3 regions of the Roseibium sp. RKSG952 genome follow, and region 1 is predicted to be linked to each of the others. Evidence: riboswitches for the same ligand, from Rfam matches in the RefSeq annotation. Region 1 holds a riboswitch; each other region holds the start of a gene.
The links. A riboswitch is a leader RNA that binds a small molecule or an ion and turns the genes downstream of it on or off. The one in region 1 is predicted to bind cobalamin.
Positions count from the first base shown of each region.

Region 1 (9,759 bases):
TGCTCGGGTGGTTCCTCGAGCGTCTTGAGCAGCGCGTTGAATGCGCTGGTCGAAAGCATGTGAACTTCGTCGATGATGTAAATCTTGTAGCGGGCACTGGCGGCGCGGTAGCGCACGCTGTCGATGATTTCCCGGATATCATTGACGCCGGTCCGACTTGCGGCGTCCATTTCCATCACGTCGACATGGCGGCCTTCCATGATCGCAACGCAATGTTCGCATTTCCCGCAAGGTTCAGTCGTTGGTCCGCCATTGCCATCGGGACCAATACAGTTCATGCCCTTTGCAATGATCCGCGCGGTGGTCGTTTTGCCCGTTCCGCGAATGCCGGTCATGATAAAGGCCTGCGCGATCCGGTCGGCCTCGAACGCGTTTTTCAGCGTGCGCACCATGGCATCCTGGCCGACGAGATCAGCAAAGGTTTCCGGGCGGTATTTTCGGGCTAGAACCTGATAGGCGGGGCTGGGTGTGTCGGTCATGTCTGCTCTGGCGGATTCGTATCAAGGATGCAGCGTAGTTGTCCCCGCGGCTTACGTCCACAGCGCACAGGCACGAATTTCGTTTGGGAATACCAGCCGATGCGCATAAGCTGGCCGGACCGATTTCGAAAAACTGAGTTCTGTTGCATGTCATTTCTTGGGAGGAGTAATTTGTGTCTCAGCTGGTGATCTATGCCCTGCAGGTTGGAAATGGCACGCTCGCGCTGACGTCGATACCCGGCAACGACGGCGACTATTCCGGCGATCTGGATCTGATAGCGAACTGGAAGCCAGGTCTTGTCATTTCGATGACAACTGAGGCCGAGATGGTGCAACTGGGTGCAGGTGATTTCGGCAGCGATATTCAAAGTCGGGCCAGTCGATGGGCGCATTTGCCAGTGACCGACTTCGGTGCACCGTCACCAGAAATCAATGAGCTGTGGACCGAGACCAGCGCGGCAGCTCGACATGCACTCTCGGGCGGAGGACGGGTACTGGTTCATTGCCGCGGTGGCTGCGGACGATCGGGGATGATTGTGCTTCGACTGATGATCGAATGCGGTGAAAGACCCGAAAACGCACTCCAGAGGTTACGCAAGGTGCGGCCATGTGCAGTTGAAACTGATGATCAGCTAAACTGGGCGACATCGGCAGCTCAGCCGCAGCTCGAGCACTGAATCATGCAGCCGCGTGCTGGCTGATATCGACATTTTGCCTTGGGACGAGCGCATTGGCCTCAAGTAGCGCATATGGTGGACTGGATAGAATGCTGGAAGGCAAAGCGGTATTTGCTGAGCCAAACATCATGTCTGCATATTCATCCAGCGCGTTGGTCTCGACGGACGTATCTGAACCGCAAAAAAACCTGATCTGATCAGGTCCCGCGCGAAAGCGGGCGGTGCAACCATCCGGGCAGTGGGTCAGCTCGCTGCTGCCTTCGATTTCGAATTCTCGCGTTGCTACTGGTCCAGCTGTTGTCATGGCCTGCGCCATAGCACGGGCCATCCTGGCCAGCGCGGGGCAGGTTTTGCCTGTCCGTTGGCAAACTGTAGCCGTAAATTCGTGTGTCTCGGTCTTCCAGATCATGTTGCGCCCTCCGCGCGTGAGACGGGGGCTTGGTACAGGCTGGACTACGCAATGCGGTCAGACCCTGCCCGGACACCCCGCCCGAGTTTCGGTTTCAGTTCCGATGGCAGGTCTCCTGACTTGCGGGTCATCGCTTCGCCGACCTTCCCAGCCAATTGGCCAGTGGCATTTCGGCATTGCTCTCCGCCTACAGTTGCGGGGGCAGTCGCGGCATAGGTCCATTCCAACGTTTCGGGCAGGACCGCACCGTGTTCCCTTTTCATCCCGTACCAGTCCGATACGAGAACCATCGCCTAACCGCTAATGCTTGTGGTCGGCTTGAGTCAAGCTGCATTCCGCCGCGTTCAGTACGCTTCAGAGAACGTTGGCGGGCAGAAACCTCGGCAGGTTGCGCAATACATCCGAATTTCGACGCGCGCGGGCCAGTTGCCATCCGCCCTGAAGCATAATGAACAGTGTATCGGCGGTTTCCTGAGGATGATCGACGCCAAAGCGTTCGGCATGCCCGCGGACCTGCGCAATCCAGCTTTCGTACAGGCGGTATGCGTGATCCCTGAAAAGTTGGTTCTCCGGCCCCTCGAACAGGGTGGCGGATATAGGGCAGGTCTCCCAGCGACCGGATTTGTCAAAGAGCTTTGCGATCTTGTGGCACAGGGTTTCAATACCATCGCGAAAGTCGCGTGCGTCTTTGAAAGAGACCGCAATCAGTTCCAGCATTCCGTCTGACGCCCAGCTTGCCGCAGCAAGGGCCAGATCGGACTTTCCCTTTGGAAAATGATGGTAAAGCGAGCCTTTGGGGGCCTGCGCCTCTGCCAGCAATTCGGACAACCCAACGCCGTTGTACCCCGAGCGCTGGAACAGCTCGGCGGCGGTCTGGATCAGGCGATCTCGGGTTGGTAGCGGACGTTTGGTCATCTTTCATCGATATTGACAGCACTAGACCAAATGGTCCAGATGGAATCATTAGACTGATTGGTCTAGATTTGGTTGGAGGATGCAATGTTGGACAGCCAGCAGAATGCGCTCATCGAGGATTTTCAGTTTCCGGCTGGTTCGGCGATGCTGTCTGCCCGTCTGTTCCTGCCTGCAACCGAGCCTGAAACAGTTGTGGTTCTGAACAGCGCCACTGGCGTACCACGCGATTACTACAGGCATTTTGCACAGTGGCTGGCTGTCGAACAGGGTATTGCCTGCCTGACATACGACTACCGCGATTTTGGCCATTCCCTTTCAGGGCGCTTGCAGGACAGCGACGTGAATATGGCCGATTGGGCTCTTGTCGATATGCCAGCTGCCCGTGCTGAGATGCGCAGAAGATTTCCGGATGCCAAGCTCTGGGTTATTGGTCATTCGGTTGGCGGGATGTTGGGTCCGGTCCAGCCGGAAATCGAACAGATTGACCGGATGATTTGTGTCTGCTCGGGACTGGTGACCGTATCCGATCATCCCTGGCCATATCGTGCATTGGCTATGTTGTTCTGGTATGGTCACGCTCCCCTGATCGTTCGCCTGAAGGGATATCTGCCGGGTAAGTTGGTTGGTTTTGGTGCTGACCTGCCGCCAAAAGTGTATTGGCAGTGGCGAAAATGGTGTACCGCGCCTCAAAGCTATTTGCCTGAGACCGGAGTTACCCTGCCCGAAGCGGATTGGTCGCGTTCAGGTGCGCCCGTCGACTTTCTTACATTTGAGGATGATGAGATGGTGCCGCCGGAGGCAGTTTGGCGACTTGCAGATGCCTACGGGCCTGCAGCCAGACGTCACCTGTTGAAGCCCGGCGATTTTGGCCTCAAGGGTGTGGGGCACATCGGGGCGTTTGCCCGTCGCAACTCTGCGGTTTGGCCCCGGTTGATAGCCTGAGGTAGGGCACCGCATGGCGGCGCCCTTTCCTTCAGAACCGTTTGCGTGATTTCTTATCCTGCATCACGGATCGCACCATTTTCCCAAAGGCTTTGTCACGTGCGCGCGACTGAGCAATTGTTTCAGAGTTACGCCGATCCTCGCGTCGCAGCTTCCTCCATCGCTCTAGACGCGCCGGGTCGAGCTCGCCGGCGCTGATGGCTTCTTGGATCGCGCAACCCGGTTCGGTTTCGTGGTTGCAATCCGCAAAGCGACAGGTTTCGGCAAGTTCGACGATATCCGAGAATACTTCATCGACCCCTTCTTGAGCATCCAGCAGACGCAGGGCGCGCATACCGGGGGTGTCGATCAGCCAACCGCCGTTACGCATCTGGTGCAGCTCGCGCGAGGTCGTCGTGTGTCGTCCACGGGCATCATCTTCACGTATCTCCGCGGTGGCTTCGTTTGCGCCAGTCATAGCGTTAGTCAGTGTGGTTTTACCTACACCTGATGAGCCGATCAGAGCCGCAGTTTGCCCTTTTGGACACCAATTCAGGACCTGTCGCACGTCATCGTCATCATGGGCATTCACTGGCACAACCGTCAGAAAGAGTGCCAGTGATTCTGCGCGTGAAACATAGTCTTTCGGATCATCGCACGTGTCTGCCTTGGTCAGTACGATCACTGGATAACAACCAGCCTGATGTGCAAGTGCCAAGTATCGTTCCAGTCGAGGCAGGTTAAAGTCTGCGTTACAGGAACTGACGATGAACAGAACGTCGACGTTGGCCGCAATCAACTGGATTCCAGCACCGGTGCCTGCGGCCCGGCGTTTTAGCAGGCTGCGCCTGTCTGGCAGTCGTTGGATACGCATGTGTTTATCGACCAAAACCCAATCACCGACAGCAAAATCACCAGTAGATTGGTTGTTACTTAGCAATGTTGCTTCGCCGTCAGGATGCATTCCGATCAGACGGTCACGGTGAACTGCGCTCACGCGATAGGGAGTGTATGTTGGATCAGCCGCATATTGCGCGGCAAAGTGAGAGGACCATCCGAGGTCCGATAGTGTAAGGGACATTGATCTGCCTGTGTTCAGAAACAGCAAGCCGCACAGATGGCGCACGCGCATCCGTGGGTGATGTGTTCAGGCAGTCGGAAGTGTCCGCTAGATCAGCGCCGCACTGCCTGAGGGATTTGTACTACAATCATCAAAGCCCTCCTTTGGCTGCGGATTGATCGCCGAATTGGCGGTAAGTGAGAGGCTGGACATCGACCCAAGCGGGACTCGTTGTGGCTGCTTCCTTCCGGACCTGACCAGGTTGGCGAGGCGCTCGCCCGCGCCAACCTCTCGAAGCCCGATATAGGGATTTGGCAGTGCAATGACAACCCATCACAGGCTTAGTCTGATCCTGAGAAATCCATCAGGGTCCTGATCGAGAATTTGCGGTTCGTATTCTGCCAGTTCTTGTAGATAATCCGCGGCGCCCGGCCCGGTTCTGAAGATTGCCAGCGATCCCGGCTGGCCGGTGAACGAAAAGGGGCGTGGAGCCTTCTCCAGAGGATCAGCAGGCAGTTTTCCGGATAGATAGTCACGCAAGATATCCTGTATTCGCAATGGAGGAAGCTTGATGGTTTCCACACGCTCAGGAAACGGAAAATGCCCGCCTCCGCTGACTCTATAGTTGTTGAGCGCTACGATAAATTCCTGCTCCTGCTCCACCGGACTGCCGAGATGTCGCAAGTTGCAGATTCGAGAATTCGCGGGATTGATCAATTGACCACTCGCGCCGAAGCGGGCGGGTTGCGACAAATCGATCTCGTATGACACGCCGTGCAATACGTCGAAGTTGTGCCCTGCCCGGCGCGGATCATTCAGCTCAGCCTCATGACTTTTATCGAGCTGATTGAAGATCCCGGCAGACATCTCGATCCAGTCAAGCAGTTGGGCCCCACTGACACATATGGCTCGAAGCTCATTCGGAAATACGTGCAGGTCTGCCACATGCCTCATCGAAATTTCACCTGCCGGCACATGTGTATAGTGATTAGGGCCAGCGCGTCCTCCGAATTTTGAAGGTGCTGTCGCGGACAAAACAGGAAGGGTGGCAAACTTGGTTCCGGACAAGAATGGCCGCAGAGCAGCGGCCTGTGCCGCGGCAACCAAGGCCAGCCCCCGATCATGCGCACAATAGCTGAAAAAGCTGTGTAGAGGCTTGGACGTCTGCCCTACTGACTCGGCCATACGTGCTCTGGTATGCGCGTGTCCGTGCGAAACCACCTTCTTTAATTCAGTGTCTTCCGGAACAGGTAAGTTCTCATTGGCAGGACATATTGGCTGCAACTGGCTTGAGCTGTCTACGATGCGCCAGCGACCGGAAGGCTCACGTTCGACGGCAACATCGATGATGCCCAGGTGCGAGCCGGCGAAACCCGGCATGACAACAGGTTTGCCATGGATTCGACCGATGTGATTTTCGACATGCTCCAGTTCGTCATGGTTTTTCCCGGGTAAGGTCAGATGCGTATGGCCAGCGATGATCGCATCTATTTCATCAATCGCGGCCATCGGGATCACAGCATTTTCCAACCCCGTGGCAGCATCGGACTGTCCCAATCCGGAATGGGCCAGCGCGATGACCAGATCACACCCCATTTGACGTAGCCGGGATGCAGTTCTGCGCGCAGATGACATGATGTCGGCCACTGTCACCTGATCCATCAGGCGATGCGCCTCCCATTGCGCAGTTTGCGGTGGCAATACGGACAATACTCCGATCTGAATTGGAAACTCCCGGTTGGCGACTGTGAGAGAGCGCCGCAAGACCGCGTATTCTTGCCAGCTCTGGTCGCCCGTGCTGTATTTCATATTGCTGCAAACCACAGGGCAGGGTGCCTGAGAGAGAATGCTGTCTAGCGCGAGCAAGCCAAAGCTGAAATCATGATTGCCGAGTCCGATGGCATCATAACCCAACAGACCAAAGGCCTTCATCAAAGGGTGTTCCGAACCCTTCTCCTCTGCCGCCCATTCGCCAAACGGAGTCCCTTGCAGAGAATCGCCATTGTCGAACAGCAATGTCAGAGCGCCACTCTCTCTGACTTGTTGCTGTGCCATACGGATAAGTGTCGCTGTTCGAGTAAATCCGACCGCAGGGTCTGGGCGATCAGCATAATAGTCGAAGCTGGCCAGGTTCATATGAAGATCCGATGTCGCCAGAATCTGAATGCGCCCACAGATCGTTTGATTCTGGCTTCGGCGAGGAACTTTACTCTTGATCAATTTGTCTTCTTTTGGTGGTGATTGAGTGAACGTTTGCACTAAAAAGTAGAATACATGTAAATACTTGAGCAACCATACGGTTATTCGAGAGTATGTCTGATTTTTTGGGACTACGAATATCCATTGCTCTGGAGCCGAAGCCGTGGCACCCCTTGGCGAAAAGCTGAGGGGCCAGAATGAAACGCGCTGAACAGGTGACTTTTGGAGGTTCGGGTCTTGACCGGGCGGCACTTATCCGAAGCGATGCGCAGAGACTTGCTGATGCTCAGAACGACCCGTCGGCGTGCTGTTTGCTGCTTTGGCGGGGAAAGATCTTGGTTTGTGGCGAAGCGTTGAACAGTTTGGCTTTCGTCCCGATGACGCATGACCTGGTTCAGAAGGGTCCGGGTGGTGCGATCGAAACGCCGGTTTTCCTTGGGCTGTCTGAAGCGGACTTGCCCATGTTCGCCATGGATATCTCGGAATGGGCTGCCGAGGGGCTGGATTTATCCGGTGTCGGCGAGTTTGTTGATCGAACCGAACAACAGCATCCGGATTTGTCGGATGGGTATGTATTTGCCGAACTGCGTCGCATCATGACACGCCTTTCGCCGCGGGATGCCGAACTGGCTGCGACGGCCAAGGCTGTGATCGGATGGCATGAGACTCACCGGTTCTGTGCCAGATGTGGCGCACAAAGCGAAGTCTCGCAAGCTGGATGGCAGCGGAGTTGCCCCTCGTGTGAAGGCCAGCATTTTCCACGTACCGACCCTGTTGTTATTATGTTGATAACACATGGGGATTCCGTCCTTATGGGGCGCTCTCCGGGATGGCCCGAGGGGATGTACTCGCTGCTTGCCGGGTTCGTGGAGCCAGGCGAGACATTGGAAGCTGCGGTAAGACGTGAGGTCATGGAAGAAGCCGGCGTTCCGGTAGGTGCGGTCAGCTATCTGGCCAGCCAACCCTGGCCATTTCCGGCATCTTTGATGTTCGGATGCGCCGGTGAGGCCTTGTCACGCGATATTAAGATTGATCCTGTTGAAATCGAAGACGCCATGTGGGTAAGCAAGTCCGAAATGATGCAGGCCTTTGCCGGTGAGCATCCGTTGCTTTTGCCAGCGCGCAAGGGTGCCATTGCGCATTTTCTGTTGCAAAACTGGCTTGCGGATACACTGGACTGAGGAAACACTGGTTCACAGGCAAGAGAAGCAAAGACCAACATGCAATTTTCAGCTCGTGAAGACATCGAAGCGCCTATTGATCGGGTGTTTGAAATGGTCTCCGATTTCGAACGTTTTGAGCGCATGGCTATGCGACGCGGGATCGAGGTGCGCCGGGTGGACGAGCATTCGCCGGTCTCTATTGGCACGCTTTGGGAAACGGAAATCAAGGTGCGTGGTAAACCCCGTCAGGTTTCGGTTTTGATGAGCGAGTTCGCGCGTCCCGAAGTGATGAAGTTTGAAACAACCAGTAAGGGTCTGAACGGTCTGACGACGATCGAGTTTCTTGCCTTGTCGCAACGCAGAACGCGTATGAGTATGGAGATTGCGCTAACTGCAAAGTCTTTGCCTGCACGTTTGTTGCTTCAGTCCCTGAAACTCGGAAAATCACGCTTTCGTCGGCAATTTCAACTTCGGTTAGGTGAGTTCGCCAGAGAGCTGGAGGAACGACACCTGCACGGTGCGTGAGGTCTGCGATACGTTCTTATTCAGAGCGAGGATATGATGAGCCCTTTGACATTCCGAAATGCAAATGAAGCAGACGCGGAAGGTATTGCTTCTGTTTTGCAAGAGCTTGTGGCGGCAGGGAAACGGCAATCAGCAAGCGATTCAGAGTTTGCTCGGGCGCACTACATTACCCACTCAAATAATTTGCAGTGCACCGTTGCCGAAGATGAAGATGGCAACATCCTCGGATTTCAGGCGCTGATTCTGGCGATTGAAGATAATCCTTATGGCGCGCCTGTCGGTTGGGGTGTGATCGGAACCCACATCAGACCAACTGCAGCGCGGCGTGGCATTGGAAGGCAACTGTTCGAGCGCACTCATGCAGCTGCGCGGGCCAACAACCTTGAGGCCATTGACGCTACAATTGGCGCAAATAACCCTGAGGGCCTGAACTACTACGAAGCTATGGGGTTCAGGGACTATCGCGTGTCAGACGGGGCGATCTCAAAGGCATTTCGTCTCAGATAGTTCTGGAAGCGGTGCCAACCGGATGTGAACGAGAGGAAGACTTGTTATGTCGCAGATCATCTTTCTCCATGGGGCATCCAGCAGCGGTAAAAGCACAATCGCCCGCGCACTGCAGCAAAGAATAGAAAAACCCTTCTGGCACATCTCGATCGACCATCTACGGGATGCCGGAGTGTTGCCGCGGGATCGATTTCAAAGTGGAGAGTTTGACTGGAGCGAGGAGAGGCCGCGCTTTTTCGCGGGGTTTCATCAATCGCTGGCATCTTATGCAGCTGCTGGGAACAACCTGATTCTGGAACACATACTGGACACCGACGGCTGGATAGAAACCCTGGTAGAGCTGTTCGAACCACATGATGTGTTTTTCGTCGCGGTGCATTGTTCAGTACCGGTTCTGAACGAGCGAGAATTGAAGCGGGGTGACCGTCCGTTGGGTAGCGCTGAAATGGATCAGAAATCAATCCATCAGAAACGGATCTATGATCTGGAAATCCAATCCGAAGACGGAGTGGTTGCCAATGTGCAATCCATACTGGAGGTCTGGCGCAGCGGACTGCGCCGGTCCGAGTTCAGTTTGCATTTGGAGTAGAGGCGAATCTACTACCCACGCGGTTGTGCGGCAGGGTAGACGCCCAAAATCTCGACATTGGTCGTGAAGTGTTCCAGCTCATCCATTGCCAGCTTAACGTTCCGGTCTTCAGGATGCCCGACTATATCGGCGTAGAACTGAGTGGCGGTGAAGGACCCATCGACCATGTAGCTTTCCAGCTTGGTCATGTTGATCCCGTTGGTGGCAAACCCGCCCATCGCTTTGTACAGGGCAGCCGGAATGTTTCGGACCTGGAAAACGAAGCTCGTGATCATGCCATGCTCGCCACGGCGCGATTCGTCAGCCTGCCGCGAC
Region 1 covers NZ_SMMF01000923.1:8,932-18,690, forward strand. The annotation lists gene E1297_RS22190 (DNA polymerase III subunit gamma/tau) at 1-479, opposite strand, end outside; gene E1297_RS22195 (protein-tyrosine phosphatase family protein) at 653-1,156, shown strand; gene E1297_RS22200 (hypothetical protein) at 1,158-1,565, opposite strand; cobalamin riboswitch at 1,653-1,871, opposite strand; gene E1297_RS22205 (TetR/AcrR family transcriptional regulator) at 1,920-2,480, opposite strand; gene E1297_RS22210 (alpha/beta fold hydrolase) at 2,565-3,422, shown strand; gene rsgA (ribosome small subunit-dependent GTPase A) at 3,454-4,482, opposite strand; RNA gene ffs (signal recognition particle sRNA small type) at 4,657-4,755, opposite strand; gene E1297_RS22225 (bifunctional 2',3'-cyclic-nucleotide 2'-phosphodiesterase/3'-nucleotidase) at 4,795-6,753, opposite strand; gene nudC (NAD(+) diphosphatase) at 6,858-7,841, shown strand; gene E1297_RS22235 (SRPBCC family protein) at 7,881-8,348, shown strand; gene E1297_RS22240 (GNAT family N-acetyltransferase) at 8,385-8,855, shown strand; gene E1297_RS22245 (chloramphenicol phosphotransferase CPT family protein) at 8,902-9,444, shown strand; gene E1297_RS22250 (prephenate dehydratase) at 9,456-9,759, opposite strand, start outside.

Region 2 (9,759 bases), on a different contig from region 1:
TATTGACCTTATGGCGTATCTCTTTGGCGATATCCTTGCGGTATCTCGCTCGGATCTTATCGTGATTTGGGGTGGCGCCGCGCTGGTCGTGGCGCTGATCGCATGGCGGTGGTCCCAACTGCTGACAGCGACGCTGAATGAAGAACTGGCATATGCCAGCGGCTTTGATCCCAAGCGCGAGCAGTTGATCCTGACCTTGGCCCTGGCAGTAACCGTTGCGGTAGCGATCAAAGTCGTTGGGGTCTTGTTGATTGCGGCAATGCTGATCATTCCCGCCGCAGCCGCACGCAATTTGGCACGTTCACCAGAAACGATGGCCTTGATTGCAGCGGCGATCGGTGCGTTTTCCGCCGTAGCAGGGCTGCGCGCAGCCTATGTTTTTGACACACCGGCCGGTCCTTCAATCGTCTGCGTGGCCGCAATTTTGTTTGCGTGCTTCAGCCTCGTCGGGTGGCACGCCCAGCGCAGAGATTAGAAACCTCAATCTCGAATTAGAGGAAAACGAGATGACTGGCCTAGCAATTGACGCAGGGTGGATCAAGGCTGTCCGTAAGGCGTGCAAGGCTGGACGTTACAAGCTTGCGAAGATCGGCTGAAAAGGCGTCCGTACCAACAGCTTCCGCCTGCTGGCCTGCTCTTCTGCAGCCCTAAGTTCTTCTGGAAATATGTTCAGGGCGTGCGCCCTCCATCTCCTCTGACCATCTTGGCTATGAAGAAAGTCATGTGCATGGATCCGGTAGCGGACACGAGGCTGTACCTCATGGGGGCCACACCTGCTATTTGGTTGATGGTCGGCTGCATCACCCGCACGATGGCCATTGCGACGACCACGGTCCGCTGGAAGTAGTTGTATAGAGTACGCTCAAAGCTTGCCCATTACTCGCCACCCACCTTCCACGTCGATGAAGATGAATTGGAAAGGTGCGGGAACAATCTGAACCTCGTTAGTGTTTCTGAATGTAACCGTGTAGTGCCCCTCAGTAATTATGGTCCCGAGGGTGCGATCCGCGTGATAGAGTCAACTGTCGACCCGGCAGGTCAAACCCAAGTTCGCCGGTAATATCTAACAATCCGCGCATCTATCACGGACGTTTAAAAAACTCGTACTGCATAGTGGGCACATGGACTGCGTATTTTGGGATAGAGTGAAAACAAGGCCTCAATATCATTTGAGCAATATGTTTCGATCCAACCAAAGATCATTGTGGGCTTCAGATAAGCAATTGGCGGCCCCAGCGTATAAACCCGGATCGTCTATTTACGCGGCATCGTAACTTTTTGCAGCCTTGAGTGTCTTTTCCCCGGAGATGGACTTCCCGCCTCAAACTAAAATCGACAAATGTGAGAGAGATAAGACTGTGAACGTCGTGTCGCTCTTACAGGTTGCGAAACAATACTGATCGTGATTGTTATGAGATAACATAATAGAGATAAGGATGTCCACGTGGGCAAAATTTCATTCTCCCCCCGCCATTCGGTCGAGGAAGTAGAAGAGGGCACGGCGCTGTCGCCCAAATTCGGCGCTGATGGGCTTATGCCCTGTATCGCCACCGATGCCGAAAGCGGTGAAGTTTTGATGTTGGGCTGGATGAACGCCGATGCTCTGCGGCTGACTCTTGAAACTGGTGAGGCACATTACTTCAGCCGTGCTCGTCAGGTGCTTTGGCACAAAGGCGCAACATCTGGACTCATTCAACGGGTCGTGGAAGCGCGCATTGATGACGATCAGGATGCCATCTGGCTCCGCGTGTCGGTCGCTGGATCTGGCGCATCTTGTCACGTGGGGTATCGGTCCTGTTTCTATCGGGCCATTCCGACAGAAGGCGATGCGGGAACATCGCTGGTTTTCACGGAAGATAGGAAGACATTTGACCCCACAGCGGTCTACGGCGATGCGCCAAATCCGACACAGTTGTGAGCTTTGCAGGTCAGATCAAAGGAAGGGCGGCCACACTTTGGCATGTCCAACGTGTAAAAAAACTGGTTCGAGAATGGATCGAGGTTGGACCGCTTTCTCTGATTACCGTTGTTGAAGTGGAATGTGCTGGCCCCAATTGCCCTGAACCCTGTTGGCACCCGTTGGAGCTTCGTTGTTCACAAACCAGTTTGCGCAGTCAGAGTTGCAGACGTTAAGTCAATTCTGGCCGCTTTAAATCAAGTTTCGGGAAGTACGCATCAGTAACCTCAGCACGCAATCGCTAGTCAATTTCAAAGACAGATCCCGTGGGGAAAGTAGGAGACGATCGCTTTAAGCAAGGGCGAACCGTTGTGACTCTTGGCGGATGGCAAGAACCCAGTTTGTGCAAACTGGTTTTCGGTCTGTACCTTTGGTGTGCGTGGCACTTGTAAGGTTAAGAAGGCCGCTGGAGAGGTTCCCATGGTTCACAATGGCGGTTCTCAGAAGACGGTATCGAGGCGGGTAACTTTCTGACCTGTTGTTCGAACCCCATCAGCAAGGTTGAAGTCGAGGTTATTCTGATTGGGATCATATTCGAAACCGCAGTTTGGCTGACACCAGCTGCGGTTTCGATGCGTTGACTATGTCCGCCGCAGAACGCGGGCCAGATCGGGCCGCCGGAAGTCCGGCCCTTTCAGCACTTTGCCGTCCTCGCGGAGTAAGGGTCGTCCATCGGCACCGAGTTTGGACATGTTTGAGGCATGAACCTCATCCATCGCGTCTTGCTTGAAACCGTGCAGGCCAAACTCGAGAAACGTTCCGTCAAGCACGTATTGAATGTCGCAAAGCGCATCCAGAACTTCAATCAGATTACCAGCCTCGACTGCAGCTCGCAGCTCGGCCACTTCCTCTTCGAGGATCGCGAGCCGCATCTGCGCGCGCTCATTGGGAATCGACGGGGCGTCAACGACCGGTACGTCGAACGCCTCGTGCCATTCCTTTACGATTGCTAACGTGTCTTTCGGCATCAGAAGTCCCAATCCTCGTCTTCAGTGGCGACAGCCTTGCCAATGACATAAGACGAGCCTGAGCCCGAAAAGAAGTCGTGGTTTTCACTGTCGGGGCTAAGTGCCGCCAGAATGGCCGGGTTCACTTCGGAGACTTCGGGCGGGAACAGGGCTTCGAAACCCAGGTTCTGCAACGCCTTGTTGGCATTGTAATGCAGGAACACTTTCACATCCTCGGTCAGGCCGATCTCGTCATACAGCTCTTCGGTGTACTGGTTTTCGATGCCGTAGAGTTCGAACATCAGACCAAAGGCATAGTCCTTCAGCTCCTGCTGTTCCACCTCGGACAGCTTCTCATACCCGCGCTGGAACTTATACCCGATGTAATAACCATGGACCGCCTCATCCCGGATAATCAGCCGGATCAGGTCGGCGGTGTTGGTCAGCTTTGCACGGCTGGACCAATACATTGGAAGGTAGAAGCCGGAGTAAAACAGGAAGCTTTCCAGAAACACCGACGCGATCTTGCGTTTCAAAGGATCGTTTCCGGGCGCGTAGGTGTTCAGGATCGCCTCGGCCTTGGCCTGCAGATGCGGGTTTTCTTCGGACCAGCGGAACGCCTCGTCGATTTCCTTGGTCGAACAGAGCGTTGAGAAGATCGAAGAATAGCTTCGCGCATGCACCGCCTCCATGAAGGCGATGTTGGTCAGTACGGCCTCTTCATGCGGAGTGACGGCATCGGGCATCAGGGCAGGGGCGCCGACCGTGTTCTGGATCGTGTCCAGCAGGGTCAGACCGGTGAAGACGCGGATGGTCAGCTGCTTTTCGTGGTCCGTCAGCGTCGCCCAGCTTTGGATATCGTTGGACAGCGGCACCTTTTCCGGCAGCCAGAAATTGACCGTCAGGCGGTTCCAGACTTCAAGGTCCTTGTCATCCTCCAGCCGGTTCCAATTGATGGCGCGGGGGATTTTGGTTTGGATCATATCTTTCATATCGTTTCCCCTTACAGCGAGCAGGATACGCAGCCCTGCACCTCGGTCCCTTCAAGGGCCTCCTGGCGCAGACGCACGTAGTAGATGGTTTTGATACCTTTCTTCCACGCGTAGATCTGGGCGCGGTTGATATCGCGGGTCGTGGCCTCGGCCGGAAAGAACAGCGTCAGCGACAGTCCCTGATCCACATGTTCGGTGGCCGCCGCGTAGGTATCGATCAGCGCCTCTGGGCCGATCTCATAGGCATCGCGGTAGTATTCCAGATTGTCGTTATCCATGAAGGCCGCCGGATAATAGACGCGGCCGATCTTGCCCTCTTTGCGGATTTCGATCTTGGACACGATGGGGTGGATCGACGAGGTCGAGTTGTTGATATAGCTGATTGACCCGGTGGGCGGCACCGCCTGAAGGTTGCGGTTGTACAGGCCGTGCTTCATCACGTTGGCTTTCAACGCCGCCCAGTCGTCGCGCGTGGGCAGGGTCATGCCGTCGAACAGCGCCTTGACCCTCTCGCTTTCGGGCAGCCAGTCGCGGGTGGTGTATTTGTCGAAGAAGGTGCCCGATGCATAGTCGGAGTCCTCGAACCCCTTGAACGATGTCTTGCGTTCCTGCGCCAATTCGCAGGAGGTGCGGATCGCGTGATAGGCCATGGCCGCGAAGTACACCGATGTGAACTCGACACCCTCCGGCGAACCATAGTGGATGTGTTCGCGCGCGAGGAACCCGTGCAGGTTCATCTGGCCCAGACCGATCGCGTGGCTTTCATCGTTGCCCCGACGCACCGACGGCACCGAGTCGATTGCCGACATTTCGGACACCGCCGTCAGTGCGCGGATCGCAGCGCCTACAGTGCGGCCCAGATCACCGCCATCCATCGTTTTGGCAATGTTCAGCGAGCCGAGGTTGCAGGAGATATCCGTCCCCAGATGGGAATAGCTGAGGTCATCGTTGAATTCGGACGCTTCATTGACCTGCAAAATCTCGGAACACAGGTTCGACATGTTGATCCTGCCCGCGATGGGGTTCATCCGGTTCACCGTGTCTTCGAACATCACGTATGGATAACCGGATTCGAACTGAATCTCGGCAATGGTCTGGAAGAATTCCCGCGCATTGACCTTGGATTTGCGGATGCGCTTGTCATCGACCATCTCGTTGTACTTTTCGGTCACCGAGATTTCCGAGAACGGGACACCGTAGACCTTCTCGACGTCATGGGGCGAGAACAGGTACATATCGGCGTTCTTCTTCGCCAACTCGAAAGTGATGTCAGGGATCACCACGCCAAGGCTCAGCGTCTTGATGCGGATTTTCTCATCCGCGTTTTCGCGCTTGGTGTCGAGGAAGCGCATGATGTCCGGGTGATGCGCGTTCAGGTAGACAGCCCCAGCGCCCTGACGCGCGCCCAGCTGGTTGGCGTAGGAGAAACTATCTTCCAGAAGTTTCATCACCGGTATTACGCCCGAGGACTGGTTTTCAATGCCCTTAATCGGCGCGCCATGTTCGCGAATGTTTGTCAGCAGCAGCGCAACACCTCCGCCGCGCTTGGACAGTTGCAGGGCCGAGTTGATGCCGCGACCGATGCTCTCCATGTTGTCCTCAAGCCGCAGCAGGAAGCATGAAATCAGCTCACCACGTGAGGCTTTGCCTGTGTTCAGGAAAGTCGGTGTGGCAGGTTGGAAGCGGCCTTCGAGGATCTCTTCCATGAAGGACATGGCCAGCGCCTCGTCCCCGCGCGCCAGCGCCAGAGCGGTCATGACGACGCGGTCTTCGTAGCGTTCAAGATAGCGCTGCCCATCTCGGGTTTTCAGCGTGTACGAAGTGTAATACTTGAACGCGCCCAGAAAGGTCGGGAAACGGAACTTCTTGGCATAAGCCGCATCCCAGATCTTGCGCATGAAGTTCTTGGAATACTGGTCCAGCACGGCCTCTTCGTAATAGCCTTCGGACACCAGGTATCCCAGCTTTTCATCCAACGAATGGAAGAACACGGTGTTCTGGTTCACGTGCTGAAGGAAGTATTGCCGAGCGGCCATGCGGTCAGCGTCAAAGCGGATATTCCCCTCACCATCATAGAGGTTCAGCATCGCGTTCAGCGCGTGATAGTCCTGCTCGTTTACGCTGCTGTCGAGCATTGGTGTCTCCCTAGTTTTTCAAGCCCGGTGCGGACACGGGCGATGTCTGTCTCTGTGCCTGCCAGCTCGAACGAATACAGCAGCGGCACGTTGCATTTCTGGGCGATGATGCGACCGGACAGGGCGTAGGTCGCACCAAAATTACGGTTGCCTGTGCCGATCACCCCGATGATCCCGGCGCGGCGGGCCGGGTCGTTCAAAAAGCGGATCACTTGTTTCGGAACCGCCCCGCGTCCTTCGCCGTCGGCATAGGTCGGGCAGATCAGAACATAAGGATCTTCAGGGTCCGGCAGCGGGTCCATCCCAGTTGGAATGCGGAAAGAGGTCAGGCCCAGCCGCGAGATAAAGCGGTGGGTGTTTCCGGATTTCGATGAGAAATAGACCAGCGCCGGGATCGGCGCAGTCATAGATCAAACCAATTGGGCGATCATGTCCGGGCGGAAGCCCGACCAGTGGTCACTGCCGGCCACAACGACTGGTGCCTGGCGATAGCCCAGCTCGGTCACATGGGTCATGGCGCTGTCGTCCTGCGTCAGGTCCACGACATCATAATTGATGCCTTTTGCATCCAGCGCTCGGGTGGTCGCGGTGCATTGTACGCAGGCGGGTTTGGAATATACGGTAATGCTCATTTGTCCTCTGTCCTTTTAATCAAAGCCGAGGACGCCATGGGCAAACAAGCCCGCCAAACGCCCCCGAACCCTCCGTTCGTGGTTATCATTCGAGCTTGCGGCAGGTCTCCTGGCTCGCGGATCATCGTTCGATCTGGCCTTCCCAAAAGCGTACTTTCAGTGGCGTGTTCAGCCGAACTTTCCGCTTACAGTTGCGGGGGCAGCGCCGGATTCGAACCGGTTTCCCTCTTAGCTCTCGACAGGAATCGAAAGAACCGAAGCAACACTATATTGGGTTTCACCAGGGCAAGTTGTCAATATATAGAGTGAAGTGTGGCGAACTTCTTTGTCCGCTCGTGCAGGTTCTGGCAAAATACCAGCGATCAGCCAGCACGTACTCTTGTCGAATCAACTTTGCTTGTGTTTTTTCGCCGTGATGGTTCCTTGAGGTGATTGCCGCAAGGATAAAAGGGAATTCGGTGCGGACGTTTATCCAAATCCGAAACTGCCCCCGCAACTGTAAGCGGTGAGCAACCCGTCAGAGCCACTGGATCGCCCAAGATCCGGGAAGGGACGGCAAGCTTTGATCCGCAAGTCAGGAGACCTGCCATCATCTGGATGTAACCAACCGGGCGGAGGGCCCGAGGAGGATGAGATGATGGATATCTTCGGGCCAGTGCATTGTGCCGAGCTGCCTCCTGTTTCGGGGCAGAGATGGACGCATTTATTTATTTGATTTCGGCAAATTACGTCAGCCAATCCCGGTTCCGCCACCTTGCAAACGCTCTGATTGAGGCCGCGCATACAGAAGCCCGCGCTGTCAGGTTGGAGGCATCCGGTGATGGGCTTTGGCATGCTTTAGATGATCTCACGGAGCAGGGAGCCAAGCGCATCGAGTTGCGTCCAATTGGCTTGCCGTTTTCCCAGAGCCTCGAAAACTGGTTGCCAAATGCGGCAGCAAGCTGGTTGCACAGGCGGACAGAAAACGCACCCGAGCTGTTCTTCGCCAAACCGCTGCAAATGGATTCAGACGTCATTCGGACTGCCGCAAATGCAGATGTTTTGCTGAAACCGATTAGGCCGAAACCTTCCGGTGAGCTCGGCAAAGGGTGGGACAGCCCTCCTGCCTTTCGCCACCATCTACTCGTCTGTGCAGGCCCGCGATGTCACCTGAAAGACGCCCCCAATCTGGTGGATGCGCTTAAAAAAGAACTCGGCCATGCGGGCAAAAGTTCTGAATGTCTGGTGACCACAACCGGCTGCCTGTTTCCCTGCAATGCCGGGCCAGTGATCGTCCACTATCCACACGGCGATTGGTATCGCGTGGAGAGCCTGGACGACATTCGGACCTTTGTTTCTCAGGCGCTGGGCGCCGGAACCACTCCTCGATCACTGCTTATTCATCAAACAGGAGATACACATGAACCTGCTTAAATTCTTCGTGCCGCTTGGATTTGTCGCGGCTACAGCCCAGGCCGATCCGGTCACCGTACAAAGCTGCGGGATCGATTACACCTTCGACAAGGCGCCAACGCGGGCGATTACCCTGAACCAGCAAGCGACCGAAGTGATGCTGGCGCTTGGGCTTGAAGGTTCGATGGTTGGTACCGCTTATCTGGACGATGAAATGCCAGCCCAGTGGAAAGCGGCGTTTGAGTCCGTCCCGGTCCTGGCCGAGAAATACCCGGCCGCAGAGGTAGTGCTGGCCAATGAGCCGGATTTTCTGTTCGCGGGTTTTGGGTCCGCATTTTCCGAAGACAACCTTGGATCAGCGCAGAAATGGCATGATCTGGCAATCGGTACCTACCTGGTTGACGCATCCTGCAAGGAAGCGCATCCGAAGGATGTACCTTTGACCATCGAGCCGATCCTGAACGACATCGAAAAGATCGGGCAGATTTTTGATGTTGAAGATCGCGCGGGCAAGCTGATCGCTGAGACCCGTGCGCGTATCGAGGCGGTTCAGACTGACCCGGAAGGGGCTGGCCGTACGGCGTTTATCTACGACAGTGGCGATGAGACACCTTACTCGATCGGTTGCTGCGGAGGGCCTGCTTTGGTCGCAAGAACCGCCGGGCTGAAAAGCATCAGTGACGATGTCGAAGGCACATGGGTTGATCTGGCATGGGAACGCGTGGTCGAGGCAGACCCCGATGTGATCCTGTTGATCGAAGCGAGCTGGTCTTCGGCGGGCGAAAAGCGTGCCTATATGGAAAGCGATCCGGTCTTGTCCGAATTGACCGCTGTTAAAGAGGGTCGGTTCGTCACTGTTCCGTTCTCTGAAACCCTTCTCGGGATGCGTTTTGCCGATGGTGTTGAGAACCTGAACGCCAAACTGGCGGAACTCGAGTAAATGCAATCCCGGTTCCTGGTCCTGTTTCCCACGGCTATGGTCGTAATGGTGCTTGTCGCCATTGCGGGCATTCTGTGGGGGACAGCCGACATAAGCTGGTCGGATCGTGTAGCCATTCTGATGCGCAATGAGGATGCCCCGCGGGGGCTGTCCCTGATTGTGTGGCAGTGGCGCATCCCGCGCGTATTGGCAGTTGGACTGATCGGGGCCGGGCTCGCCCTTGCTGGCGCTTTGATGCAAACGGCCCTGCGCAACCCGATGGCAGACCCCTATCTGATGGGTCTGTCATCCGGTGCTTCTGCGGCAGCGGTCGCGGCGATCATCTGGTTGCCGTCCGAAGTGACCGAAACCGTCGGTGTCCCCCTGATCGCGTTTTCAGGTGCAGCTCTGGCGTTTCTGATGACGCTTGGACTGTCTCAGCAACGTGGGCGTCAGCTTGATCCGCTAATTGTTATTCTGGCGGGCGTTGCAGTCTCGTTGATGTTCCAGTCGGTGACGGCCTTTTTCCTCTATATTGGGGATCCACATGTTACCCGTAACGCCCTGGGCTGGCTCATGGGTACGGCGGCAGGCACAGAGTGGCGAGAGTTGCCCTTGCTTGCGCTGGCACTTGTGATGATTGCTGGCGGGTTCCTGATGCGCGCGAATGCTCTGGACGCGACCTTGTTGGGGGAAGAGCGCGCTCAGGCGCTGGGGATCCGCACAGGGCGCCTGCGCGTCATGATATTCGTGGCAACGGTTGTGCTGACCGGTTTGGCGGTTTC
Region 2 covers NZ_SMMF01000962.1:350,238-359,996, forward strand. The annotation lists gene E1297_RS45745 (iron chelate uptake ABC transporter family permease subunit) at 1-475, shown strand, start outside; gene hisI (phosphoribosyl-AMP cyclohydrolase) at 1,445-1,918, shown strand; gene E1297_RS45765 (nucleoside triphosphate pyrophosphohydrolase family protein) at 2,539-2,925, opposite strand; gene nrdF (class 1b ribonucleoside-diphosphate reductase subunit beta) at 2,925-3,896, opposite strand; gene nrdE (class 1b ribonucleoside-diphosphate reductase subunit alpha) at 3,908-6,031, opposite strand; gene nrdI (class Ib ribonucleoside-diphosphate reductase assembly flavoprotein NrdI) at 6,013-6,426, opposite strand; gene nrdH (glutaredoxin-like protein NrdH) at 6,442-6,663, opposite strand; cobalamin riboswitch at 6,745-6,937, opposite strand; cobalamin riboswitch at 7,063-7,269, shown strand; gene E1297_RS45790 (ferredoxin) at 7,357-8,076, shown strand; gene E1297_RS45795 (ABC transporter substrate-binding protein) at 8,063-8,995, shown strand; gene E1297_RS45800 (iron ABC transporter permease) at 8,996-9,759, shown strand, end outside.
Region 2: another riboswitch for cobalamin. It lies ahead of nrdH (glutaredoxin-like protein NrdH); the one in region 1 lies ahead of E1297_RS22200 (hypothetical protein).

Region 3 (9,759 bases), on a different contig from region 1:
AATCGCCATACCCGATCAGAATGTCGTCATAGACGTCCTGATTTTGCAAAATCGCCTTGCGCACTTCGCCGGGTATCTTGTCCGGCGTGTTGTGAAGCTGGGCTGGCAGGCATGTCAGATCGACATGTGTCAGACCATTCAGGTCGCGGATCGCAATGATCTCACGAGCCAGAGCGCCGCAAGCGATAACGAGAACCCGGCCGATCTTACGGGCCGGACCTTCGTCATCCGGGACCGGAAACAGTGGAACGCCGTCACGCATGTCACCGGCATCCCTGTACATCGGACCTACGCCTTGCCGGCAAGCTGGTTGTGCCTGCGGGCGATCAGGTCCTTCGCCATCTCGACTGCGACAGCAGCATCCCGGCAATAACCATCCGCACCGACGGCTTCGCCGAACTCTTCATTCAGCGGAGCGCCACCAACCAGAACGATGTAATCATCGCGCAGTCCTTTTGCCTTCATCTCGTCGATTACGACCTTCATGTAAGGCATGGTGGTGGTCAGAAGAGCCGACATGCCGAGGATATCCGGCTTGTGCTCTTCGAGAGCCTCCAGGTAGTTTTCGACCGGGTTGTTGATCCCGATGTCGATGACTTCGAAGCCGGCCCCTTCCATCATCATGGAAACAAGGTTCTTGCCGATATCGTGGATGTCGCCCTTGACTGTGCCGATCACCATCTTGCCGACTTTCGGCGCGCCGGTTTCGGCAAGGAGCGGACGCAAGATGGTCATGCCGGACTTCATGGCATTTGCCGACAGAAGCACTTCCGGCACAAACAGGATGCCATCGCGGAAGTCGACGCCGACGATGCGCATTCCCTCTACAAGAGCCTTGGTGAGGATGTCGTACGGAGCCCAGCCCCGCTCCAGCAGAATGTTGACCGCTTCCTGAATTTCCTCCTGAAGGCCGTCATACAAGTCGTCGTGCATTTGCTCGACAAGTTCGTCGTCGGCAAGGGCGGCGAGATCGATATCTTCTTCTGACATTGGGCGTCTCCATGGCGGCCAAAGGCACTCGGACATAAACAATTCATTAAATCTTATGGCTTGTTGCCGATTTACCGATATCAGTAAAACGACACGGGTAGTCGTTCCTGCGACGGGTGCGCTGCACCCATCCGTCAAGCGGGAAAACAGCAAGCCTTCCCTGTTGTTAGCGACGCGATTTTCCTCAGATTCATATAGGTATTGAACAACCTTGCGTCATGTCCGAAACCCGCATTTGGATGTCGTTTTTGGGTTGCGGGCAGCTTGTGCGGCAATGATATGCAGCAATTAGCAAGGTGCGGCCCGAAAGGTCGTCAAATGGGAAGCCGGTTGAAGTCCGGCACTGCCCCCGCAACGGTAACAGGTGGAGGGCGCGGCAACGGCCACTGGGATGTCCCGGGAAGGCGCTGCGTCCGGCACATGTGGGCCTCCCTGAAGTCCGGAAACCAGCCTTGCAGGACGAAACGTCGATCCGCGGTGGGCAGATCGGGCGCTATGAAAACGCCGCCTTGCGCTGCAGGGGAGCGTTTCAAGTGATCCGCTTCTTTTCCGCCGGGTGAACTGCATTGAGATGTGCCGCATGTCTGACGCGGTAACAGGAGAGGTGACATGCAGGCTGAGCAGAAAGCGCTTGAGCTGCTTCAACGGCGAACATCGGGCCATGCTCTTGAGCAGGCGTTTTATACGGATCCCGATGTGTTCGCTCTGGATCTGGACAAGATCTTCTATCGCGAGTGGCTGTTTGCAATACCGGCCTGCGAAATCCCGAAAACCGGAAACTACGTCACCCACAAGATCGGTGCCTACCGGATCGTGATCGTGCGCGGCGCGGATGGGGTCATCCGCGCATTCCACAATTCCTGCCGTCACCGCGGCTCGATCCTGTGCAAGTCGCAAAAAGGCTCGTCGCCGAAACTCGTTTGCCCGTACCACCAGTGGACCTATGAGCTTGACGGATCCTTGTTGTGGGCGCGGGACATGGGGTCTGAGTTCGACCCCAGGGCCCATGGCCTGAAAACCGTTCATTGCCGCGAAATCGCGGGTCTGGTCTATGTCTGCCTTGCGGAAAACGCGCCCCCATTCGAGCCGTTCGCGGAGTTGATCGAGCCCTATCTGGCGCCTCATGATCTTGGCAATGCGAAGGTCGCCTTCGAGAGTTCGATCATCGAAAACGGCAACTGGAAACTCGTCTGGGAAAACAACCGGGAATGCTATCACTGCGGCGGTAACCATCCCTCCCTGTGCCGCAGCTACTCAGATGAACCGGATGTGACGGGTATTTCCGGAGACAGTGTTCCCGATCATCTCGTCGCCCATTTCAAGCGCCTGGAAGATGTTAATCTGGCCTCGAAATTCCATCTGGATGAAAGCGGCCAGTATCGTGTTGCCAGAATGCCGCTCAAGGGCGGGGCGGTCAGCTACACCATGTCGGGCAAGGCTGCCGTCAACCGACCGCTCGGCCGGATCCCGTTTGCGGATGCCGGGTCCTTGTTGAAATTCCATTACCCCACCACCTGGAACCACTTCCTGCCGGATCATTCACTTGTTTTCCGGGTGACCCCGGTCAGCCCGACCGAAACGGAAGTCACGACCAAGTGGCTCGTGCACAAGGATGCGGTTGAGGGCAGGGACTACGACCTGAAAACCCTGACAGAGGTCTGGCTTGCAACCAATGACGAGGACCGCCGGGTCGTTGAAGACAATCAGCAAGGCATCCTGTCGCCTGCCTATACGCCCGGTCCCTATTCACAGCTTCAGGAGAGCGGCGTGATCCAGTTCGTGGATTGGTATTGCGATACGCTGCGGACCCGTGTTGCCCCCTTGATGCTTGCTGCGGAGTAAAAGGTCATGAGCCTGTTGAAAGCAGCCGGAAGCGCCGGACCGGCCATTTGGGATGACAGCGAGATGCTGGAATGCGTTGCCGTCATTCCGGAAGCGCCAAATGTTGCCACCTTCTGTTTTCAGGCCCCGTCGGGAGCCTTGTTCGATTATTTGCCGGGACAGTTTCTGACGCTTGAACTTCCCGTCAGCGGCGGGCCGCTCTACCGGACCTACACGATCTCGTCGTCGCCCTCGCGCCCGACTTCGATTTCCGTGACGGTGAAGGCGCAGGAAGGCAGTCTGGGGACGCGCTGGATGCTGGACCACCTCCAGCCGGGCATGCGCATCAAGGCGCTGGGGCCAGCCGGGGTGTTCAGCCATCACGTCCACCCGTCCGACAAGTACCTGTTCATTTCGGCAGGTTCGGGCATCACGCCGATGATGTCGATGGTCACCTACATGTTCGATCAGGGCAGCGAGCCCGATGCGGTCCTGATCAACTGCGCCACGCGGCCGTCGGAAATCATTTTCCGCGACCGGCTGGAGCATATGGCAAGCCGTGTGCCCGGCCTTGATCTGAAATTCGTGGTCGAGACCAATGACCGGTTCAAGGTCTGGACAGGGTTTCAGGGCCGCTTCAACCAGTTGATGCTCGGCCTGATGGCGCCGGACTATCTGGAGCGCGAGGTGTTTTGCTGCGGGCCGGAACCGTTCATGCAGGCCGTGCGCGAGGCACTTGCCGAGCTCGGGTTCGACATGAACCGCTATCACCAGGAAAGCTTCCAGGCTCCGGCTGCGACCGAGCAGGAAGTTCCCGAACTGGATGATGTCGTCCCGGATGAAACCGAATCCGCGGAGATCTATTTCCTGCATTCCGATGTCCGGGCAAAATGCACGGAAACCGATACCGTTCTCAACGCGGCGCGGTCAGCTGGCCTCAACATTCCATCAGGCTGTACCTTCGGCGTTTGCGGCACCTGCAAGGTCAGGAAGACTGCCGGAGAGGTTCATATGGTCCATAGTGGCGGGATCTCGGAGGATGATATCGAGGACGGCTACATTCTGGCCTGCTGTTCCCACCCGATCGGCAAGATCGAGGTCGAAGTCTAGAGATTGCGGAACCGGGGAGGCGTTAAACCTTCTCCGGTTCCTCATTGTCCGTTTTTATCCGCGCCAGCCTTTTTCGAGAGGCCGTGCCCAGCGGCCTCCTGCTTGTAATTTGCACTCGACCGGCTAGGCTGAAGGCAGGTTGATCGGGTTGCGAGCTGATATTGCCGGATGTTCAGTCTTAAAGTTGTCAAGATGGCCGTGCTGTCGGCCTTCGTCGCGAGTGGCTGCCAGTCGCTTGGCGGGACGGTCAATTTTGTTCACAAGACGGGCTCGACACTCGCGCAGCGGCAAAACGCAATGGATGCCTGTCAGGTGTCGGCGCTTCAGCAGGTTCCTCCCGCCTACAAGACCCGCACGATTGGTGGCTATGGCGGGGGATTCTGCAATGGCTGGACCTGCTACGGCTCTGGTGGGTTCTATCCGGATACCATCAGTTACGACCCGAATGACGCCCTGCGTGCACGCCAGTTCAACAAGTGCTTGGCGAGCAAGGGCTATACGATCATGGCACGGCCGTCGTGCACCACCAGGACAGAAGCGGATGCCTATCGCTCCGCCAAGAGACAGGCCTCCGCATCCCGAATAGACTGCGTGGCTGGCGAACCCTTGCTTCAAAGCCGTTGGGTCCGCCAGCGCTAGGGTTTTCAGGCCTAGAACAAGCCTTCGATCTGTCCGTTGCCGTCCAGCTTGATGTGGTTTGCCGACGGCACGCGGGGGAGACCCGGCATGGTCATGATTTCCCCGCAGATCGCGACGATGAAGCCGGCCCCCGCCGCAAGGCGCACTTCGCGGACCGGCACACTGTGGCCGACCGGAGCGCCGCGCAGGTTCGGGTCGGTCGAGAACGAGTACTGGGTCTTGGCCATGCAAACCGGCAGATTGCCGAAGCCGTCGGCTTCCCAGCGCTTCAGCTGATCCCGAACGGACTTGTCGGCAAGGACTTCGTCCGCCCGGTAGATGCGCTTGGCGACGGTCTCGATCTTTTCGAACAGCGACAGGCCGTCTTCGTAAAGCGGGGCGAACTGGGCCGCACCGCTTTCGGCCAGCGCCACAACCTTTTCCGCAAGTTCCGCCGTGCCTTCAGATCCCTTGGCCCAGTGCGACGCCAGAACGGCCTCGACGCCCAGCTCGGCGCAGTAGTCCTTGACCGCCTGGATTTCGGCGTCCGTGTCGGCGATGAAATGGTTGATCGCCACAACGGCCGGAACGCCGAACTGCTTGACGTTTTCGATGTGACGGCCAAGGTTGCCGCAGCCCTTTTGAACCGCATCGACATTTTCCATGCCGAGATTGTCCTTGGGCACACCGCCGTTCATCTTGAGCGCCCGGACTGTTGCCACGATCACGACCGCATCCGGTGACAGGCCGGCCTTGCGGCATTTGATGTTGAAGAACTTTTCAGCGCCGAGATCCGCACCGAAACCGGCTTCGGTCACGACGTAGTCGGCGAGCTTCAGAGCCGACTGGGTGGCCATGACCGAGTTGCAGCCATGGGCAATATTGGCGAACGGGCCGCCATGGATGAAGGCCGGGTTGTTCTCCAGCGTCTGGACGAGATTCGGCTGGGCGGCTTCCTTGAGCAGCACGGTCATCGCGCCGTCGGCGTCCAGTTCACGTGCAGTGATTGCCGAGCGGTCGCGGCGGTAGGCCACGATGATGTCGCCGAGACGCCGCTGCAGGTCTTCAAGATCGGTCGCGAGGCAGAGGATGGCCATGATCTCGGAGGCAACCGTGATGTCGAAGCCGCCTTCGCGCGGGAAGCCGTTTGCAACACCGCCGAGCGAGCAGACGATGGAACGCAGGGCCCGGTCGTTCATGTCGATCACGCGCCGCCACGTAACGCGGCGCTGGTCGATGCCCAGCTCGTTGCCCCAGTAGATGTGGTTCTCGATCAGGGCAGACAGCAGGTTGTTCGCCGAGGTGATGGCGTGGAAGTCGCCGGTGAAGTGCAGGTTGATGTCTTCCATCGGGACGACCTGCGCCTTGCCGCCGCCGGCAGCGCCGCCCTTCATGCCGAAGCACGGGCCGAGTGAGGGCTCGCGCAGGCAGATCATGGCGTTCTTGCCGATCCGGTTCAGGCCGTCGCCCAGGCCGACGGTTGTGGTGGTCTTGCCTTCGCCTGCAGGTGTCGGGTTGATGGCAGTCACAAGGATCAGCTTGCCGTTATCCTTGCCGTTGAGCGATTTCAGGTAGTCACCATCCACTTTGGCCTTGGTCTTGCCATAGGGAATAAGTGCGTCATCCGGAATATTCAGCCGCGCTGCAATGTCCTGAATGGGTTTCATGTTTGCCGCGCGGGCTATTTCAATATCGCTCGCCATGATCGTTTCCTCGAAATACTGGAGGGCTTTATGTCCAACCGGATTATTGATGTCTTGAAGCTAGGCACGATCCAATGTTGCGGGCATCGCAAATCCGACTTGGACAAAAGGGGATGCGACGGTCGCGGAATTCTGTTTGCCCGGATCACCGCGCGGTCACTGGCGAATGCTGTGCAGGCACGGTATCAAGGGAGTTCCAAGTGGCAAACCTGTCAAGAGTATCATGGCTGAACCGGATATCCTGTCCCTGCTTCCCGAACGGTTGAAGACCGCCCGCCGCACACAGGGGCTGTCGCTGGAGGCGGTCGAAAAGCGCTCCGGCGTGTCGAAATCGATGATCAGCCAGATCGAAAGGGGCGAGGCCAATCCGACTATCGCGACCCTGTTCAATCTGACGCGCGCGCTCAATGTCGACTTTGCCGGCCTTCTGGGCGAGGCTGCTTCCGAAGACCGGGTCGAAATCGTGCATCGGGATCAGACGCCCGCTTTTGACAAGGCGGAGGAGGGGTGCCGGATCCGGATCCTGTCGCCGCCGCAGGACACAGGCAGGCTGGAGGTCTACGAGCTGATCTTCGAGCCGGGCGGCAAACTCAGCAGCAAGGCTCATGAACGCGGGACACGCGAGCAGCTGGTTGCGATCGAGGGGCGGCTCGAGGTCACCTCCGGAGTTGCAAAAGGAGTTCTGAAGGCCGGTGACACTGCGCGCTATGGCGCCGATGTTCCGCACCGGATCGAAGCGCTCGACGGGGCCGCGCGGGCGCTTCTGATGGTGATGAATCTTTAGGCGGGGCACGTTGACGTCGGGGCGGCTTGCAACAGTTCTTTGAAAAAGAAATTTATTCCGTTATAATGGAGAAAATTCCAATTTAGTGGAGATTGCGGTGAGTCAGGCGTTCTTGTCCCGGATAAATGACAGTTTGCGTGAGATCGAGGCGGAGGGGCTGTTCAAGCGCGAGCGGCTGATCACCTCCCCGCAGGGCGGAGAAATCACGGTCGGCGACCGGACCGTCATCAACCTTTGCGCCAACAATTATCTCGGGCTTGCCGATCATCCGGATCTGATCGAGGCGGCGCGCCAGGCGATGGATCCGCGCGGTTTCGGTATGGCCTCAGTGCGCTTCATCTGCGGAACGCAGGACATTCACCGGGAGCTTGAACAGCGGCTGGCGGGTTTCCTCAACAAGGATGATGCCATTCTCTTTGCGGCCTGTTTCGACGCCAATGGCGGATTGTTCGAACCGCTGCTGGGGCCGGAAGATGCAATCATTTCCGATGCACTGAACCACGCATCCATCATCGACGGCATCCGGTTGTGCAAGGCACGGCGCTATCGCTATGCCAATTCCGACATGAATGATTTGGAAGCCAAGCTGAAGCAGGCGCGTGCAGAAGGTGCACGCCACATCATGATTGCGACCGACGGCGTCTTTTCAATGGACGGCTATCTGGCGAAACTGCCGGAGATCAAGAAACTGGCCGGGCAGCATGATGCGGTTGTGATGGTCGATGACTGCCACGCAACCGGTTTCATGGGGCCGAAGGGCGAGGGGACCCCGGCGCATTTCGGAATTGATGTCGATATCCTGACCGGTACACTTGGCAAGGCGCTTGGCGGGGCCATTGGCGGCTATATTGCCGGGCCGCAACCGGTCATCGACCTCTTGCGCCAACGCGCCAGACCCTATCTTTTCTCAAACTCCCTGCCGCCTTCGATCGTGATGAGCGGTCTGGAGGCGATCCGGCTGGTGGAGGAAGGCGACGGTCTTCGGGCGCAGCTGTTTGAAAACGCGCGCTACTGGCGTGACGGGCTTGCCCGTCTGGGGTTTGACCTGCTGCCGGGCGAACATCCGATCATTCCGGTGATGCTGGGAGAGGCGCAGCTTGCCCAGGACATGGCGGCGAAACTGTTTGACGAAGGCGTCTATGTGTCCGGTTTCTTCTTCCCCGTGGTTCCGCGCGGTCAGGCGCGCATCCGGACGCAGATGAATGCCGCCTTGACGCGGGAAGAGCTCGACCGGGCACTGGATGCATTCGAGCGGGCCGGCAAGGCAACGGGGGTCCTTTCATGAGCAATCAGATGAAGGCGCTTTGCAAGTCGGAGCCGGGGGAAGGCCTCTGGATGACCCGGGCGCCGGTGCCGGAAATCGGCCCGGACGACGTCTTGATCCGGATCAACAAGACCGGGATCTGCGGCACCGACATTCACATCTGGAACTGGGACGACTGGGCAGCACGGACAGTGCCGGTACCGCTGATCACGGGACATGAATTTGCCGGCGAAATCGTGGAGGTTGGCCGCAATGTGCGCGATCTCCAGATTGGCCAGCGCTGTTCGGGGGAAGGCCATTTGATCGGCAAGACGTCCCGGCAGTCGCGCGCCGGGAAGTTTCACCTTGATCCGGAAACCCGCGGGATCGGCGTCAACGAACAGGGGGCGTTCGCGGAATATCTCAGGCTTCCGGCCTTCAATGTCGTGCCCTTGCCGGACGAGATTGACGACGAGATCGGCGCAATTCTGGATCCGCTCGGCAATGCCGTCCACACGGCGCTCAGTTTCGATCTGATCGGCGAAGATGTTCTGATCACCGGTGCCGGTCCGATTGGCATCATGGCAGCAGCCGTTGCCCGCCATGTCGGTGCCCGCAAGGTGGTGATCACCGACGTCAATCAGGACCGGCTTGATCTTGCCGCCGAGGTCACGGATGTGGTGCCTGTCAATGTCGCGAAAGCCGATCTGAAACAGACCGTGGCCGATCTCGGCATGCGCGAGGGTTTTGATGTCGGGCTGGAAATGTCCGGCAATCAGGTTGCGCTTGATCAGATGGTTGAAAACCTCGTGATGGGCGGGCGTATCGCTCTGCTCGGCATACCACCCGGCAAGTCTCCGGTCGACTGGTCGCGGATCGTGTTCAAGGCGATCACCATCAAGGGGGTGTATGGCCGCGAGATCTTCGAGACCTGGTACAAGATGATAGCCATGCTGCAGAACGGTCTGGACGTTCGCAAGGTGATCACCCATCGCTTCGACGCCGATGAATTCCGAGACGGTTTTCTGGAAATGAAATCCGGCAAGACCGGCAAGGTCGTCTTGAACTGGCGCTGAGTGGTTTGATGCGGGCGGCAAACACGGCCGTTCAGATCATGCCAACGGGCGAAGCAGCGAAACCGCAATTGTGTCCGCCATCCCCGCCAGCAGAGCACGGACCCGGGATTGGCGAGCTCCTCAAACCGCTGATGCCGGTGGCTCTCCGATCCCGGACAAAACCCCGGTTTTTCCGGGATGACAAAAAAATCGATGCAAGCTGTTTCAAACTGAAAGAGCCTTTCTCAAGGAAGGGCTCTCAAGACATGATGTGAGCAGAGAATCAATGCCTTATGGCGAGCCGAGCCGAGCCGAGCCGAGCCTCGCCGTTGCCTTGTTGCTTTTCGGCGTTGAAACCAACGTCATTTTTGAGTGCGTGAAGACGCGATCAGAGAAAATAGTTTTTCCATCTCCCGTTTCGTGATGAATCGGTGT
Region 3 covers NZ_SMMF01000926.1:8,004-17,762, reverse strand. The annotation lists gene E1297_RS23140 (DUF1638 domain-containing protein) at 1-283, opposite strand, end outside; gene E1297_RS23135 (B12-binding domain-containing protein) at 289-990, opposite strand; cobalamin riboswitch at 1,268-1,460, shown strand; gene E1297_RS23130 (aromatic ring-hydroxylating dioxygenase subunit alpha) at 1,600-2,832, shown strand; gene E1297_RS23125 (hybrid-cluster NAD(P)-dependent oxidoreductase) at 2,839-3,921, shown strand; gene E1297_RS23120 (hypothetical protein) at 4,090-4,560, shown strand; gene E1297_RS23115 (formate--tetrahydrofolate ligase) at 4,572-6,242, opposite strand; gene E1297_RS23110 (helix-turn-helix domain-containing protein) at 6,466-7,026, shown strand; gene E1297_RS23105 (glycine C-acetyltransferase) at 7,124-8,311, shown strand; gene tdh (L-threonine 3-dehydrogenase) at 8,308-9,345, shown strand; gene E1297_RS23095 (serine hydrolase) at 9,687-9,759, opposite strand, start outside.
Region 3: another riboswitch for cobalamin. It lies ahead of E1297_RS23130 (aromatic ring-hydroxylating dioxygenase subunit alpha); the one in region 1 lies ahead of E1297_RS22200 (hypothetical protein).